Linked DNA regions of Ancylobacter polymorphus. The protein of the gene in region 2 interacts with the protein of the main gene of each other region in a pairwise test. Links are inferred from orthologs where the notes say so. Each region holds a gene or a part of one and is shown on either strand. Other genes may lie near its edges.

Evidence for each region.
Region 1: the proteins of K9D25_RS05655 (region 2) and nuoG interact in binary tests that used the Escherichia coli proteins (3 or more experiments, as listed by UniProt). The link is inferred for Ancylobacter polymorphus from one-to-one orthologs.

The regions. Positions count from the first base shown.
Region 1 is NZ_CP083239.1:3,144,340-3,153,250, forward strand. The notes cover bases 5,875-8,867. They hold nuoG (NADH-quinone oxidoreductase subunit NuoG), read left to right. Parts: upstream 5,875-6,328; coding sequence 6,329-8,407; downstream 8,408-8,867. Other genes in these bases: nuoF (NADH-quinone oxidoreductase subunit NuoF), read left to right, coding at 5,875-6,319; nuoH (NADH-quinone oxidoreductase subunit NuoH), read left to right, coding at 8,421-8,867. Outside these bases: K9D25_RS14845 (alanine/glycine:cation symporter family protein), read left to right, coding at 1-878; K9D25_RS14850 (NADH-quinone oxidoreductase subunit A), read left to right, coding at 1,313-1,678; K9D25_RS14855 (NuoB/complex I 20 kDa subunit family protein), read left to right, coding at 1,669-2,247; K9D25_RS14860 (NADH-quinone oxidoreductase subunit C), read left to right, coding at 2,262-2,876; K9D25_RS14865 (NADH-quinone oxidoreductase subunit D), read left to right, coding at 2,892-4,091; NADH-quinone oxidoreductase subunit NuoE, read left to right, coding at 4,129-5,007; more of nuoF, read left to right, coding at 5,018-5,874; more of nuoH, read left to right, coding at 8,868-8,911. UniProt on the Escherichia coli protein: NDH-1 shuttles electrons from NADH, via FMN and iron-sulfur (Fe-S) centers, to quinones in the respiratory chain. The immediate electron acceptor for the enzyme in this species is believed to be ubiquinone.
Region 2 is NZ_CP083239.1:1,199,784-1,208,623, reverse strand. What follows is about bases 2,800-5,721. They hold K9D25_RS05655 (formate dehydrogenase subunit gamma), read left to right. Parts: upstream 2,800-3,984; coding sequence 3,985-4,458; downstream 4,459-5,721. Other genes in these bases: K9D25_RS05650 (formate dehydrogenase beta subunit), read left to right, coding at 4,455-5,721; K9D25_RS05660 (YifB family Mg chelatase-like AAA ATPase), read right to left, coding at 2,800-3,722. In the rest of the region: K9D25_RS05675 (DUF1150 family protein), read right to left, coding at 1-216; K9D25_RS05670 (Hsp20 family protein), read right to left, coding at 264-686; K9D25_RS05665 (GNAT family N-acetyltransferase), read right to left, coding at 884-1,930; more of K9D25_RS05660, read right to left, coding at 2,190-2,799; more of K9D25_RS05650, read left to right, coding at 5,722-6,014; fdhF (formate dehydrogenase subunit alpha), read left to right, coding at 6,027-8,840. UniProt on the Escherichia coli protein: NDH-1 shuttles electrons from NADH, via FMN and iron-sulfur (Fe-S) centers, to quinones in the respiratory chain. The immediate electron acceptor for the enzyme in this species is believed to be ubiquinone.

The DNA.
Region 1 (8,911 bases), 1.9 Mb from region 2 along the record:
GCACGGGCGTCGCCATCGCCGCGCTCACCGGAATCATCATTTTCGGCGGCATCGCCGCTATCGCCCGTGTGGCGGAAATCGTCGTGCCGTTCATGGCGGCGGGCTATCTCGGCATGGCGCTGTTCGCGGTGGCGATCAATATTGGCGATGTGCCGGCCATGTTCTCGCTGATCATCGCCAGCGCCTTCGGCTTCGCGCCGGCGGCGGGCGGCGTCGCCGGTTCGGTGGCGGCGGCGATGCTCAATGGTGTGAAGCGCGGCCTGTTTTCCAATGAGGCCGGCATGGGCTCGGCGCCGAATATCGCCGCCGTCGCCACGCCCGACCCGCATCACCCAGTGAGCCAGGGCTTCGTGCAGTCGCTCGGCGTGTTCATCGACACGATCCTCATCTGCACCGCGACGGCGTTCCTCATCCTGCTCTCCGGCCTGCTGGAGCCCGGTTCCGGCCTCACTGGCACGCAACTCACCCAAGCGGCGATGAACCACCATATCGGCTGGGCCGGCACCTATTTCGTCGCGGTGGCGATCTTCTTCTTCGCCTTCACCTCCATCATCGGCAATTATTCCTATGCCGAGGGCGCGCTTGTCTATCTCGGCATCGGCGGTCATGTCGGCCGGGCCGTGCTTCGGGTCGCGGTGCTCGGCATGGTGGTCTGGGGCGCCTACGAATCGGTGGCGACGGTGTTCAATGCCGCCGATGCCTCGATGGGGCTGATGGCGACGGTCAACCTTATCGCCATCGTGCTGCTGTCCGGCCTTGTGGCGCGGTTGACCCGTGATTATCTGCAGCAGCGTCGGGCGGGGAAAAAGCCCCGCTTCACCGCCGCCTCCATGCCGGAACTCGCCAGCGAGATCGACACCGACATCTGGAGCCGGTGATCGCGGGCGGGCAGGGCTGCGGGGTGGACCAAGTGTCTCACCCCGGTCGCTTCCGACCCTTCCGCGCCCACTTCCCGACAAAGACGCACCGCTGCGGCTCATGGCGGATTTGGGGCCGGCCGCTCCCGCCGGTTCGCCCGCAGGGCCTCCTTGGCGCCCCTGCGGCCTCCGGTATCAGGAGGTTCAATAGGCTGCGGGCAATTGAGCGGAATTCGCTGTTGTTCGCGCGATTTCACGGGTTTGCACGGGGGATCATCCTGCCGCGCCGGGGAGCTTCCGCTAGGGTGTGAATTCTGTATACCAGACCTGCGCGATTGCCGAGCGATGCCCTTGCCTCGGTCAGGTCCGTGCGATAAGCCTGCCCCGTGCTTTGAATATTTCGCAACTGCGACGCCAAGGCCGACGACCCATCCTGTTCCGGGAGGATCCCATCCATGAGCAGCCTGCTTCAGGATTATCTGCCCGTCGTGATCTTCATCGGCGTCTCGGCCTTCATCGGCCTCGCCCTTCTGGTGGCGCCGTTCCTGGTCGCCTTCGGCCGGCCCGATCCGGAGAAGATGTCGGCCTATGAATGTGGCTTCAATGCGTTCGACGACGCGCGCATGAAGTTCGACGTGCGGTTCTATCTGGTCGCCATTCTCTTCATCATCTTCGATCTCGAAGTCGCCTTCCTGTTCCCCTGGGCGATCACGTTCGGGGAGCTGGGCAATTTCGGCTTCTGGTCGATGATGGTGTTCCTGGCCGTGCTGACCATCGGCTTCGTCTACGAGTGGAAGAAGGGAGCGCTCGAATGGGATTGAGCGCGAATAGCCCTCTCGTCGCCCCGGCGGCCAAGGGTATCATCGACCCCAATACCGGGCGTCCGGTCGGTGCCACCGATCCGTTCTTCGTCGAGGTCAATGCGGAGCTCGCGGATAAGGGCTTCCTGGTCACCGCGACCGACGATCTGATCAACTGGGCCCGCACCGGCTCGCTGATGTGGATGACCTTCGGCCTCGCCTGCTGCGCGGTCGAAATGATGCAGACATCCATGCCGCGCTACGATGTCGAGCGGTTCGGCTTCGCGCCGCGCGCCTCGCCGCGTCAGTCCGACGTGATGATCGTCGCCGGCACGTTGACCAACAAGATGGCGCCGGCGCTGCGCAAGGTCTACGACCAGATGCCGGAGCCGCGCTACGTCATCTCCATGGGCTCCTGCGCCAATGGCGGCGGCTATTACCACTATTCCTATTCGGTCGTGCGCGGCTGCGACCGCATCGTGCCGGTGGACATCTACATCCCCGGCTGCCCGCCGACAGCAGAGGCTCTGCTCTACGGCGTGCTGCTGCTGCAGAAGAAGATCCGCCGTACCGGAACGATCGAGCGCTGAGGGTTCGAGGCGAAATGGACGAGACGCTGAAAGAGCTGGGCGCGCATGTAAAGGAAGCGCTTCCCGACGCGGTCGAGGAAGTGCTCGTGGCCTATGGCGAGCTGACGCTGGTGGCGTCGGCGGCCGAGGTCATCAAGGTGCTGCGCTTCCTGCGTGACGACCCGTCCTGCCGCTTCGTGAGCTTCATCGACATTTGCGGTGTCGACTGGCCGCAGCGCGAGAAACGCTTCGACGTGGTGTATCACCTGCTCTCGCCGACGCTGAACGCGCGCATCCGCATCCGCGTCGAGACCGACGAGACGACGCCGGTGGCCTCCGCCACCGCCGTGTTCCCGGGCGCCTTCTGGTTCGAGCGCGAGGCGTTCGACATGTACGGCATCCTGTTCTCCGACCACCCGGAGCTGCGCCGCATCCTCACGGATTACGGCTTCGACGGCTATCCGCTGCGCAAGGACTTCCCGACCACCGGCCTTGTCGAGGTGCGCTATGACGACGAGCGCAAGCGTGTGGTCTACGAGCCGGTGAAGCTCGCGCAGGAATTCCGCAGCTTCGACTTCCTCTCGCCCTGGGAGGGGCCCGACTACGTGCTCCCCGGCGACGAGAAGGCAACGCCCCCGAAGGCGGGCTGAGGTGAGGTCCGAGCGATGAACGCACCCGGCAAGATCGACCCCAAGGTCCGCAACTTCCAGATCAATTTCGGCCCGCAGCACCCGGCGGCGCACGGCGTGCTGCGCCTCATCCTCGAACTCGACGGCGAAATCGTCGAGCGCGTGGACCCGCATATCGGCCTGCTGCATCGCGGCACCGAGAAGCTGATCGAGGCCAAGACCTATCTGCAGGCCGTGCCCTATTTCGACCGGCTCGACTATGTCGCGCCGATGAATCAGGAGCACGCCTTCTGCCTCGCCATCGAGCGCCTGCTCGGCGTCACCGTGCCCAAGCGCGGCCAGCTGATCCGCGTGCTCTATTCCGAGATCGGCCGCATCCTCTCCCACATGCTGAACGTGACCACGCAGGCGCTCGACGTCGGTGCGCTCACCCCGCCGCTGTGGGGCTTCGAGGAACGCGAAAAGCTGATGATGTTCTATGAGCGCGCCTCCGGTTCGCGTATGCATGCAGCCTATTTCCGTCCCGGCGGCGTGCATCAGGACCTGCCGCGGCAGCTCGTCGAGGACATCCTCGCCTGGACTAAGACCTTCCCTGCCTTCATGGACGACCTCGAAGGCCTGCTGACCGACAACCGCATCTTCAAGCAGCGCAATGTCGATATCGGCATTGTCAGCCTTGAGGACGCCTGGGCCTGGGGCTTCTCCGGCGTCATGGTGCGCGGTTCGGGCGCGGCATGGGACCTGCGCAAGGCGCAGCCCTATGAGTGCTATGACGAGCTGGAATTCGACATTCCGATCGGCAAGAACTGCGACAATTACGACCGCTACTGCATCCGCATGGAAGAGATGCGGCAGTCGGCCGACATCATGCGCCAGTGCTGCGAGCGGCTGCTGAAGGAAGCGGGTCCGGTCTCGGCGGTCGACAACAAGATCGTGCCGCCCAAGCGCGGCGAGATGAAGCGCTCGATGGAAGCGCTCATCCACCACTTCAAGCTCTACACGGAAGGCTTCCACGTTCCCGCCGGCGAAGCCTATGCCGCCGTGGAAGCCCCGAAGGGTGAGTTCGGCGTCTATGTCGTCGCCGACGGCACCAACAAGCCCTATCGCTGCAAGATCCGCGCACCCGGTTTCGCGCATCTTCAGGCGATGGATTTCCTCTGCCGCGGCTACATGCTCGCGGATATTTCGGCGATCCTCGGGTCGCTGGATATCGTGTTCGGTGAAGTGGACCGCTGATCCCTGAGGGGAGGCGGTTCGATCGGAAGGGTACGGCATGTCTGTCCGTAGGCTTGCGCCAAAAGAGGTTCAGCCCGAGAGCTTCGCGTTCACGGCCGAGAATCTCGCCTGGGCCGAGAAGACCATCGCGAAGTATCCGCCGGGCCGTCAGGCCAGCGCGGTGATTCCGCTGCTCATGCGCGCGCAGGAGCAGGCGGGCGGCTGGGTGTCCGAGCCGGCGATGCGCTATGTCGGTGACATGCTCGGCATGGCGCCGATCCGTGTCTATGAGGTCGCGACCTTCTACACCCAGTTCCAGCTGCAGCCGGTGGGCAAGCGCGCGCACATCCAGGTGTGCGGCACCACGCCCTGCATGCTGCGCGGCGCGGGCGACCTCATGAAGGTGTGCAAGAGCCGCATTCATGAAGAGCCCTTCCATCTCTCGGCCAATGGCGACTTCTCCTGGGAAGAGGTCGAGTGCGCCGGCACCTGCGTGAACGCGCCGATGGTGCAGGTGTGGAAGGATGTCTATGAGGACCTGACGCCGGCGGATCTGGAAAAGATCCTCGACGCGTTCGAGCGCGGCGAGCATCCCGCCTCCGGCCCGCAGAACGGCCGCGTCACCTCCGCGCCCGTCACCGGGCTGCGCGTGCTGACCTCGCCGGAGCTGTTCGACGGCTCGATGGTCGGGCAGGGCGCCGGTCTGGCGCTGGCCCGCGAGGCGCTGGCCGCCAAGGCCAAGGGCGAGACGGCGCCGGCCGCGCCGCCCCCGGCCGCCGCTGCTGCCGCGCCGCCGCCGCCGCCGAAGAGCGATCCGGCGCCGGCCGCCGCCCCCGCCGCTAAGGCGGTCGAGGCCGCCGGCGAGGCCGACAAGGAGAAGCCGAAGAAGCCCGTCGCCCCGCCGCCCGGCGGCACGGCGGACAGCAAGGCGGAATGAGGAGCGAACCATGCTTGCCGACAAGGATCGCATCTTCACCAATATTTACGGCCACCATGATTGGGGGCTGCAGGGCGCGCTGAAGCGTGGCTCGTGGGACGGCACCAAGCTGTTCCTCGACGCCGGCCGTGATTTCATCATCGAGCATATGAAGGCCTCGGGCCTGCGCGGGCGCGGTGGCGCCGGCTTCCCGACCGGCCTCAAATGGTCGTTCATGCCCAAGAACAATGACGGGCGCCCGCATTACCTCGTCGTCAATGCCGACGAATCCGAGCCGGGCACCTGCAAGGACCGCGAGATCCTGCGCCACGACCCGCACCATCTGGTCGAAGGCTGCCTGATCGCGGGCTTCGCCATGGGCGCGCACACGGCCTATATCTATGTGCGCGGCGAGTTCATCCAGGAGCGCGAGCACCTGCAGGCGGCGATCGACCAGGCCTATGAGGCCCGGCTGATCGGCAAGAACAACGTGCATGGCTGGGACTTCGACATCTATGTCCACCATGGCGCCGGCGCCTATATCTGCGGCGAGGAAACCGCGCTGTTGGAAAGCCTTGAGGGCAAGAAGGGCCAGCCGCGGCTGAAGCCGCCCTTCCCGGCGAATGTCGGCCTCTATGGCTGCCCGACGACGGTGAACAACGTCGAATCCATCGCTGTTGCGCCCACCATCCTGCGGCGCGGCGCGGCGTGGTTCTCGTCCATCGGCCGTGCCAACAATGTCGGCACCAAGCTGTTCGGCATCTCCGGCCATGTGAACACGCCCTGCATCGTCGAAGAGGCGATGAGCATCCCGTTCAAGGAATTGATCGAGAAGCATGGCGGCGGCGTGCGCGGCGGCTGGGACAATCTGCTCGCCATCATCCCCGGCGGCGCGTCCTGCCCGATCATCCCGGCCGACCAGTGCGAAGACCTGATCATGGACTTCGACGGCTGCCGCGCGGTGAAGTCCAGCTTCGGCACCGCCGGCGTGCTGGTCATGGACAAGTCCACCGACGTGGTGAGGGCGATCGCCCGCATCTCCTATTTCTTCCGGCACGAGAGCTGCGGCCAGTGCACCCCCTGCCGTGAAGGCACGGGCTGGATGTGGCGCGTGCTCGACCGCATGGTCGAGGGCCGGGCGCAGAAGCGTGAGATCGATCTCCTGCTGCAGGTCACCACCCAGGTCGAGGGCCACACCATCTGTGCGCTCGGCGATGCGGCGGCGTGGCCGGTGCAGGGCCTGATCCGGCATTTCCGTCCCGAGATCGAAAAGCGGATCGACCAGTATTCGGCGAACCCGCATTCCGACCCGGTGCCGGTGGCGGCGGAGTAAGAGAGCATCATGGCCAAGATCATCGTCGACGACATCGAGCTGGATGTTCCGCCGGAGTTCACGCTGCTCCAGGCCTGTGAGGCGGCGGGCGCGGAAATCCCGCGTTTCTGCTTCCATGAGCGCCTTTCCATCGCCGGCAATTGCCGCATGTGTCTGGTTGAGGTGAAGGGCGGCCCGCCCAAGCCGACGGCGAGCTGCGCGCAGAATGTCCGCGATCTGCGCCCCGGCCCGAATGGCGAGCCGCCGGTCATCCTCACCAAGTCGCCGATGGTGAAGAAGGCGCGCGAAGGGGTGATGGAGTTCCTGCTCATCAACCACCCGCTCGACTGCCCGATCTGCGACCAGGGCGGCGAGTGCGACCTGCAGGACCAGGCCATGGCCTATGGCGTGGACACGTCCCGCTATGCCGAGAACAAGCGCGCGGTCGAAGACAAGTATATCGGCCCGCTGATCAAGACCTCCATGACCCGGTGCATCCAGTGCACCCGCTGCGTGCGCTTCACCACCGAGGTGGCGGGCGTGGCTGAGCTCGGCGCCATCGGGCGTGGCGAGGACATGGAAATCACCACCTATCTGGAAGCGGCGCTGTCCTCGGAGCTGCAGGGCAATGTCGCCGATCTCTGCCCGGTCGGCGCGCTGACCCAGCGCCCCTATGCCTATCACGCCCGCCCGTGGGAGCTGTCGAAGACCGAATCCATCGATGTGATGGATGCGGTCGGCTCCAACATCCGTGTCGACACCCGCGGCCGCGAGGTGATGCGCGTCCTCCCGCGTCTGAATGAAGACGTGAACGAGGAGTGGATCTCCGACAAGACCCGCTACATCTGGGACGGCCTCAAGACCCAGCGCCTCGACCGCCCCTATGTGCGGGTCGGCGGCAAGCTGAAGGTCGCGAGCTGGCCGGAAGCCTTCGCCGCCATCGCCGCGAAGGTGAAGGCGGTGCCGGGCAACCGTATCGGCGGCCTGGTCGGCGATCTCGCCTCGGTGGAAGAGGCGTTCGCGCTGAAGTCGTTGCTCGCCGCGCTCGGCTCGGCGAACATCGACTGCCGGCAGGACGGGGCGAAGCTGGATCCCGCGCTCGGCCGCGCCAGCTATCTGTTCAACGCGACCATCGCCGGCATCGAGCAGGCCGACGCGCTGCTGATCATCGGCTCCAACCCGCGCCTTGAGGCGAGCGTGCTCAATGCCCGCATCCGCAAGCGCTGGCTCCAGGGCAATTTCCCCATCGGCCTCGTCGGCCCGCATGTCGACCTGACCTATCCCTATGACTATCTCGGCGCCGGTTCCGACACGCTGGCCGACCTCGGCAATGGTGGCGGCTTCGCCGAAGTGCTGAAGGGCGCCCAGCGTCCGCTGATCCTGATCGGGCAGGGCTCTCTCGCCCGTGCCGACGGGGCGGCGGTGCTGGCGCAGGCGGCGCGGCTGGCGGTTTCCGTCGGCGCGGTGAAGGAGGGCTGGAACGGCTTCTCCGTCCTGCACACGGCGGCGTCGCGCGTCGGCGCGCTCGATATCGGCGCGGTGCCGGGCGAGGGCGGGCTGGACGCCGTGGCGATGACCAATCCGGGCGGGGTGGACGTTCTGTTCGCGCTCGGCGCGGACGAGATCGACATCGCCCCCGGCGCCTTCGTGGTCTATCTCGGCACCCATGGTGACCGCGGCGCCCATCGCGCCGACGTGATCCTGCCGGGCGCGGCCTATACCGAGAAGTCCGGCACCTATGTGAACACGGAAGGGCGGGCGCAAATCGCCAACCGCGCCGCTTTCCCGCCCGGGGAAGCGCGCGAGGACTGGGCGGTGCTGCGGGCGCTGTCCGATGTCGTCGGCCACCGCCTGCCCTTCGACAGCCTGGCGCAGCTGCGCGCCGCGCTCTACGCGGCCTATCCGCATCTCGCCCGGCTTGACCATGTCACGCCGGCCGATGCGGCGGCGGTCAGCGCGCTGGCCTCGGCCGGCGGCACGCCGGCGAGCGGGCCTTTCGCCGCCGCCGTCACCGATTTCTACCTCACCAATCCGATCGCCCGCGCCTCCGCCGTGATGGCCGAATGCTCCGCGCTCGCGTCCAGCCGCCACGCGGCGGCGGCCGAGTGAGGGGAGGGAGCACATGACCGAAACGACCTGGTTCGACACGCTGATACAGGTGCTCATCATCGTCGCCCAGAGCCTCGGGCTTCTGGTCGGCCTGCTGATCATCGTCGCCTATGTGCTGCTGGCCGACCGCAAGATCTGGGCGGCGGTGCAGCTGCGTCGCGGCCCCAACGTGGTCGGGCCGTTCGGCCTGTTCCAGTCCTTCGCCGACCTGATCAAGTTCGTGCTGAAGGAGCCGGTCATTCCCGACGGCGCCAACAAGGGCGTGTTCCTGCTCGCGCCCTTCGTCACCTGCCTGCTGGCGCTCGCCGCCTGGGCCGTGGTGCCGATCGACGCGGGCTGGGTGGTGGCCGACATCAATGTCGGCGTGCTCTACATCTTCGCGATTTCCTCGCTCGGCGTGTACGGCACCATCATGGCCGGCTGGGCGTCGAACTCGAAGTACCCGTTCCTGTCGGCGCTGCGCGCGGCGGCACAGATGGTGTCCTATGAGGTCTCCATCGGCTT
Region 2 (8,840 bases):
CAGCATGATCGGCGTGCCGTCAGCGGCGTGCAGGGTGAACAGCACGAGACCGGGCGAGAGATGCGCCTGCGGAAACATTTCCGCCGCCTCTTCCGAACGGATGGTGCGCAGATAGGCGATGTGCCCGCCGCCGAGATTGGCGAAATCTTCCGCCGTGAGGGCGCCGGTGAGCGCCGAACCGGCGGAAGCGGGGTCGATATGAAATTCATTGGTCATGATCGGCTACTCCTCTGCGTACAGTCGAGACCGCCTGGGGGACGTCGTCACTCATCCGTCGCAATGGTGATACGCCGGACGACGCGTTCCGGTTCCGGCCGCACCAGTTCGACGCAGAGCAGGCCGTTCTTCAGCTCGGCGCCGATCACGCGCATGCCATCGGCCAGCACGAAGACGCGCTGGAACTGGCGGGCGGCGATGCCCCGGTGAAGAAAGACCCGCCCGGGCTCTTCGCTCTGGCGGCCGCGGATGACGAGTTCCTTCTCCTCCACCGTCACATCGAGCTGCTCGCGGGTGAAGCCCGCGACGGCCAGGGTGATGCGGAGTTTTTCCGGCTGATCCGGCGTGGCCACCCGCTCGATATTGTAGGGCGGGTACCCGTCGGAACCTTTCATGACACGGTCGAGCGCCCGCTCGACCTCGTCAAAGCCGAGCAGGAAGGGGCTCGACAGCGAGGGAATACGCGACATGCTCCCAAAGTCCTCGTCTGAAGCGACTTTGTGTGATGGGACCCCGATGAGGCATCCCGTTGGGAAGCGATATGGGAGGGCGCGGGCCGGCGCGCAAGACATCGCGCACGACATGTGGCCGCGGGATGGCGGCCGCAGGAGGCCGCGCCCGCAGAGGGCGACGGGGAACGGCCGCCGGGACGGGAAGCGCGTCGCGCTCAGGCGGCGTGGCGCTCGCCATTGACGCCGAAATGATCGAGATAGCGCGGGTTGATCTTCTCCACCGGCAACACGATCAGCACATCGGTGGTGCCGAACTGGCGGTCGATCACCGCGCCGCGCCCGATCTGCGCGCCGAGGCGCAGATAGCCCTTGATGAGCGGCGGCAGCGCCAGCAGCGCCGCCTTGGCGTCCAGCGCCTCGACGGAGACAAGGTCCATCGGCGCGGCATGTTGCGGCAGCGCCTGCGCCGCCCATTCCGGATCGGTCGGCGCGAAATGGTGCAGGAAGGCAAGCGGACGGGCGAGCGCCTGCGGGTCGCAGCCTTCCAGGCTGGCGCAGCCGAACATCACGTCGATGCCATGGCGGCGCACATAGGCCCAGATGCCATGCCAGAGCAGCTCCACCGTGCGCTTGGTGCGGTAGGATGAGAGCACGCAGGAGCGGCCGAGTTCCAGGAAACGGCGGTGCGGGTGGCGCGCCAGCAGCGGGGCGATGTCGAACTCGCTCGCCGTGTAGAAGCCATTGTGCCGGTCGGCGATCTCCTGCCGCAGCAGCCGATAGGTGCCGACGACGCGCGGCACGCTCCGGCCGCGCACCATGCGGCAGGACTCATGGTCGAGCACGAGAAGGTGATCGCAAATGCCGTCAAAGGCGTCGACATCGCGCCGGGCGAGCCGCATGGCGGCGGCCGGGGTCGCCGACATTTCCTCATAGAACACTTCGTAGCGCAGGCGCTGGGCGCGGCGCACATCCGCTGCCGTCACTGCGAGCCGCACTTCGAGCGCGCCGATGCGCCCCAGCGTTGCCGGGCCGGGCTCACCCCGGCTGCCGCGATGGCGCACGCCGGAATAGGAGCGCAAGGCCGGCATCAGGCGGGAGGGGGTAAGCGCCGCCGGCACCAGCCGCAGCGGCGCGGCACCGGGCAGGGCCGTTCGCGGGGTAAAGAAGCTGCGCAGGGCCGAGAGGCCGGGAGCGTTGAGCGAGGCGGCAAAGCGCGAGCTGGGCGGTGTTTCGACAGTCCCTTCGGCGAAAAGCTGCGTCATGTCCGATCCCCCACGCTGCCTTCACTATAGCGTTTTGTGACAGGAATCACATTTCTCGGACGGTCATGTGACAGACGGGGCGCGGGTCGCACCGGTGCCGGGCGCCCCGCGCTCGGCACCGAAGCCGGGGGGCCGTCGGGGTCAATGCGGCTGCGCGGGCGGGGCGGCGATGACGACTGATCCGGCTTGCACCGCGCGGGTGGAGCGAGCTGCGACACACGCTAAATGGCCCCGGCAGGCCCCCCGTCCGCTGGCGCCGTCAGGCGGCGGCGGCGTGGCGGTCCGCAGCGGCGCGGTAGGCCAAGGCCTCGGCCAGGTGTCCCCGGCCGACCGTCTCCGCGCCGGCGAGATCGGCAAGGGTGCGCGCCACCCGCAGCACCCGGTGATAGCCGCGGGCGGAGAGGCGCATCAGCTTGGCCGCGTCCGCCAGCAGGGCCGTGCCGGCGGCGTCGGGCGTGGCGATCTCTTCGAGGATAGGGCCCGTCGCCTCGGCATTGGTGAACAGGTCAGGTCGGCCGAGCGCCAGGAAGCGCTCGCGCTGCAGCACCCGCGCCTGCGCCACCCGCCGCGCCACGGCCGCGCTGGGCTCGGAGGGGCCGGGGCGCACGAGATCGACCGCTGCGACCGCCGGCACGTCGAGATGCAGGTCGACCCGGTCGAGGAACGGGCCGGAGAGGCGCGCCTGATATTCCGCCGCGCAGCGCGGGCCGCGCCGGCAGCTCTGCCCCGGTTCGCCGGCGCGGCCGCAGCGGCAGGGATTCATCGCCGCGATCAGCTGAAAGCGGGCGGGATAGGAAATGCGGTGATTGGCGCGGGCGATGACCGCCTCGCCGGTCTCCAGCGGCTGGCGCAGCGAATCGAGCACGGCGGGAGCGAATTCCGGCAATTCGTCGAGGAACAGCACGCCATTATGCGCCAGCGAGACCTCGCCCGGCCGGGCCCGCATGCCGCCGCCCACCATCGCCGCCATGCTGGCGGAATGGTGCGGCGCGCGGAACGGGCGCCGGCTGGTCAGCGCCCCGCCCTGCAGCGTCCCGGCCACCGAGGCGACCATTGACACTTCCAGCAACTCCGAGGGGGTGAGCGGCGGCAGCAGCGAGGGCAGGCGCTGCGCCAGCATGGATTTGCCGGCGCCGGGCGGGCCGCTGAGCAGAAGATTGTGGCGCCCGGCGGCGGCGATCTCCAGCGCCCGGCGGGCCGTTTCCTGGCCCTTCACATCGGCGAGGTCGGGCAACTGGGCGGATCCCGCCTCCAGCCGCGGCTCGGGACGACTGAGGAATTGGCGGCCGGCGAAGTGATTGACCAGCTGGATCAACGAGTGCGGCGCCAGCACCGCCATGTCGGGGCTGGCCCAGGCCGCTTCCGGCCCGCACGCTTCCGGGCAGATGAGCCCGTGGCCGCGCGCATTGGCGCCGATGGCCGCCGGCAGCACGCCGGAGACGGCGGCGATGCGCCCGTCGAGCGCGAGTTCGCCCACCACGGTGAAGCCTTCCAGCGCGTCCGGACCGATGGCGCCGATCGCCGCCATCAGGCCGAGGGCGATAGGAAGATCGTAATGGCTGCCTTCCTTCGGCAGGTCGGCGGGGGCGAGGTTGACGGTGATGCGGCGGGCGGGGAGCGCCAGGCCGGAGGCGGTGAGGGCGGCGCGCACCCGTTCCTTCGCTTCGGTGACCGCCTTGTCGGCCAGGCCGACGAGATTGAAGGCCGGCAGGCCGGGGCTCACCTGAACTTGAACATCGACGGGACGGGTCTCCACCCCCTCGAACGCCACCGTCGCCACGCGCTGGACCATCGCACCCTCTCCCAGGAGATCCGGCAATGCACGTCGGGGCGCCGCCTTTCCGCACCCGCTGGTGGCAGAATACGGCCCAGAACGCGAAGGTCAAGAACAATAAGAGAACAAACCGAGTGGAACATGAACAGAACGTTAAGCGCCTACCCGCCTGATTGATGATAGAGAAATTCTATCGTGGCACGGAACACCTGAATTGATTTCGGTTTCGGCGCGTACCATCCTTACCTTTGGAAAATTCTAAAAGAAGGCTACGGGAGAAATGCCGCATTACGAACCCTGGAGCGACGAGCGTGCCCGCGCGGTCATCGATGAGTTTTCTCATCTGGAAGGCCCGCTGATGCCGATGCTCCACGCGGTGCAGGAGACGTTCGGCCACGTTCCCGACGCCGTCGTGCCCATGCTGGCCGAGAAGCTGAACGTCTCGCGCGCCGAAGTGCATGGCGTCGTGACCTTCTATCACGATTTCCGCCACGAGCCCGCCGGCCGCCATGTGCTGAAGCTGTGCCGCGCCGAAGCCTGCCAGGCGGCGGGCGGCGATGCGCTGGCCGAACATGCAGAACACCGGCTCGGCTGCAAGCTCGGTGAGACCACGGCCGATGGCCGCGTCACCGTGGAGCCCATCTACTGCCTCGGCCTGTGCGCGACCGCGCCCTCCGCCATGCTGGACGGGCGGATCGTCGCGCGGCTCAACGAGCGCCGGCTCGACGCCCTGATCGAGGAGGCCCAGTCGTGACCATCCGCATCTACGTTCCCAAGGATGCCTGCGCCATCGCCTGCGGCGCCGACGAGGTGGCCGAGGCGATCGCCGCCGCTGCCGTTTCGGCGCGCCAGCCGGTGGAGATCGTGCGCAACGGCTCGCGCGGTATGCTCTGGCTTGAGCCGATGATCGAGGTCGTCACGCCCGAGGGCCGCATCGCTTATGGCCCTGTCGAGGCTGGCGATGTCGAGGGCCTGTTCGCGGCCGGCTTCCTCACCGGCGGCGCGCATGCGCTGCGCATCGGCAAGCCGGAGGAGCACCCCTTCCTCGCCAAGCAGACCCGGCTCACCTTCGCCCGCTGCGGCATCATCGACCCGGCCTCCTATGCCGATTACCGCGCGCATGGCGGCTATAAGGGCCTGGAGCGCGCGCTGCAGCTCGGGCCGGCCGAGATCATCGAGGAAGTGAAGAAGTCCGGCCTGCGCGGCCGTGGCGGCGCCGGCTTCCCGACCGCGATCAAGTGGAAGACCGTGGCCGATGCCAAGGCCGACCGCAAATACATCGTCTGCAATGCCGACGAAGGCGACAGCGGCACCTTCGCCGACCGCATGATCATGGAAGGCGACCCCTTCGAGCTGATCGAGGGCATGACCATCGCCGGCATCGCGGTGGGCGCCACCAAGGGCTATGTCTACACCCGTTCCGAATATCCCCACGCCATCTGGGCGATGGAGAAGGCGATCGAGGTGGCGCGCGCCCATGGCATGCTGGGCGTCAACATTGCCGGTTCGCCCTACAGCTTCGATATGGAAGTGCGCATGGGCGCCGGCGCCTATGTGTGCGGCGAGGAAACCGCGCTGCTCGACAGCCTGGAAGGCAAGCGCGGCACGGTGCGCGCCAAGCCGCCGCTGCCGGCGCATAAGGGCCTGTTCCAGAAGCCGACCGTCATCAACAACGTGCTCTCGCTCACCGCCGTGCCGCATATCCTGGCCGATGGCGGCGAGTTCTACGCCAATTTCGGCATGGGCCGCTCACGCGGCACGATGCCGATCCAGATCGCCGGCAATGTGAAGTTCGGCGGCCTGTTCGAAACCGCCTTCGGCATCACGCTCGGCGAGCTGATCAACGACATTGGCGGCGGCACCGCCACCGGCAAGCCGGTGAAGGCCGCGCAGGTCGGCGGCCCGCTCGGCGCCTATGTGCCGACCTGGCAGTTCGACCTGCCCTTCGACTATGAGGCGTTCGCGGCCAAGGACGCGCTGATCGGCCATGGCGGCATCGTCGTGTTCGACGAGAGCGCGGACCTCGCCAAGATGGCGCGCTTCGCCATGGAGTTCTGCTCCGTGGAAAGCTGCGGCAAGTGCACGCCCTGCCGCATCGGCTCGACGCGCGGCGTCGAACTGATGGACAAGATCATTGCCGGCGAGCGCGTCGAGGCCAACCTCGCCACGCTCACCGACCTCTGCCAGACCATGAAGCTTGGATCGCTTTGCGCCCTTGGCGGGTTTACCCCCTATCCGGTGCTGAGTGCGCTGAACCATTTCCCCGAGGAATTCGGCGCACCCCCGCGCCGCCTCGAAGCCGCCGAGTGAGGAGGACGCATCATGTCTCTCATCCATGAGATCGACTACGGTACGCCGGCTCCGAAGACCGACAAGATGGTGACCCTCACCATCGACGGCATGGAAGTGACCGTGCCGGAAGGCACGTCCATCATGCGCGCGGCGATGGAGATGGGGACGCAGATTCCGAAGCTCTGCGCCACCGATTCGCTGGAGGCCTTCGGCTCCTGCCGTCTCTGCCTGATCGAGATCGAGGGGCGCAACGGCACCCCGGCCTCCTGCACCACGCCGGTGGCGCCGGGCATCAAGGTCCACACCCAGACCCCGCGGCTCGCCCAGCTGCGCAAGGGGGTGATGGAGCTCTACATTTCCGACCACCCGCTGGACTGCCTGACCTGCGCCGCCAATGGCGACTGCGAATTGCAGGACATGGCCGGCGCGGTCGGCCTGCGCGAAGTGCGCTACGGCATGGAGGGCGCGAACCACTTCGCCCCCTCCTCCGAGCTCGCCATGCCGAAGGACGAGTCGAACCCGTACTTCACCTATGACCCGGCCAAGTGCATCGTCTGCAATCGCTGCGTGCGCGCCTGCGAAGAAGTGCAGGGCACCTTCGCGCTGACCATTTCCGGCCGTGGCTTCGACAGCCGCGTCTCGCCCGGCCAGTCGGAAGCCTTCCTCACCTCGGAATGCGTGTCCTGCGGCGCCTGCGTGCAGGCCTGCCCGACCGCGACCCTTTCCGAGAAGCGCCTGATCGAGATCGGCACGCCCGAGCATTCGGTGGTGACGACCTGCGCCTATTGCGGCGTCGGCTGTACCTTCAAGGCGGAAATGCGCGGCCAGGAAGTGGTCCGCATGGTGCCGTGGAAGGACGGCAAGGCCAATCGCGGCCATAGCTGCGTCAAGGGCCGCTTCGCCTGGGGCTATGCGATGCACCAGGACCGCATCCTCAAGCCGATGATCCGCTCCAAGGTCACCGAGCCGTGGCGCGAAGTCTCCTGGGAAGAGGCGATCGACTACACCGCTTCCGAGCTGAAGCGCATCCAGGACACCTATGGCCGCAAGTCGGTCGGCGGCATCACGTCCTCGCGCTGCACCAATGAGGAAGCCTATCTCGTCCAGAAGATCATCCGCGCCGGCTTCGGCACCAACAATGTCGACACCTGTGCCCGCGTCTGCCATTCGCCGACCGGCTACGGCCTGAACCAGGCCTTCGGCACCTCGGCAGGCACGCAGGACTTCGACTCGGTCGAGGATTCCGATGTCATCCTGGTGATCGGCGCCAACCCGACCGACGGCCATCCGGTGTTCGGGTCGCGCATGAAGAAGCGCCTGCGCGAGGGCGCGAAGCTGATCGTCATCGATCCGCGCCGCATCGACCTCGTGCGTTCGCCCCACATCAAGGCGGATTTCCACCTGCCGCTGCAGCCGGGCACCAACGTCGCCATCGTCACCTCGCTCGCCCATGTCATCGTGACCGAGGGGCTGGTGAACGAGGAATATGTCCGCCAATTCTGCGACTGGGAGGAGTTCCAGGACTGGGCCGAGTTCGTCGCCGATGCGCGCCACTCGCCCGAGGAAGTCGAGAAGCTCTCCGGCGTGCCGGCCGAGCAGATCCGCGGCGCGGCCCGGCTCTACGCCACTGGCGGCAATGCGGCGATCTATTACGGCCTCGGCGTCACCGAGCACAGCCAAGGCTCGACCACGGTGATGGCGATCGCCAACCTCGCCATGGCGACCGGCAATATCGGACGTCGCGGCGTCGGCGTGAACCCGCTGCGCGGCCAGAACAACGTGCAGGGCTCGTGCGACATGGGCTCGTTCCCGCATGAGCTGCCGGGCTACCGCCACATCTCCGACGACGCCACCCGCGCCACCTTCGAGGCGATGTGGGGCCGCCCGCTCGACCCCGAGCCCGGCCTGCGCATTCCCAACATGCTGGACGCGGCCGTCGACGGCACGTTCAAGGCGATCTACATCCAGGGCGAGGACATTCTGCAGTCCGACCCGGACACGCATCACGTCGCCTCCGGCCTCGCGGCGATGGAGCTGGTGATCGTGCAGGACCTGTTCCTGAACGAGACCGCCGCCTACGCGCATGTGTTCCTGCCGGGCTGCACCTTCCTTGAGAAGGACGGCACCTTCACCAATGCCGAGCGCCGCATCCAGCTCGTGCGCAAGGTGATGGCGCCGAAGAATGGCTATGGCGACTGGGAAGTGACCCAGATGCTCGCCCGCGCCATCGGCCTCGACTGGAACTACAGCCACCCGGCCCAGATCATGGACGAGATCGCCGCGCTCACCCCGAGCTTCGCCGGCGTGTCGTTCAAGAAGCTGGACGAGATGGGCTCGGTGCAGTGGCCCTGCAACGACGCCAATCCCGAGGGCATGCCGATCATGCACATTGGCGGCTTCGCGCGCGGCAAGGGCAAGTTCGTCGTCACCGAATATGTGCCGACCGACGAGCGTTCGGGGCCCCGCTTCCCGCTGCTGCTCACCACCGGCCGCATCCTCAGCCACTACAATGTCGGCGCGCAGACACGCCGCACCGAGAACGTGGCCTGGCATCCCGAGGACGTGCTGGAAATCCACCCGCACGACGCCGAGCAGCGTGGCGTGCGCGACGGCGACTGGGTGCGCATCGACAGCCGCGCCGGCTCCACCACCCTGCGCGCGCAGATCACCGACCGCGTGGCGCCGGGCGTCGTCTACACCACCTTCCACCACCCGACGACGCAGGCGAATGTCGTCACCACCGACTTCTCGGACTGGGCCACCAATTGCCCCGAGTTCAAGGTGACGGCGGTGCAGATCGCCCGCTCGAACGGCCCGTCCGAGTGGCAGGAAGACTATGACGAG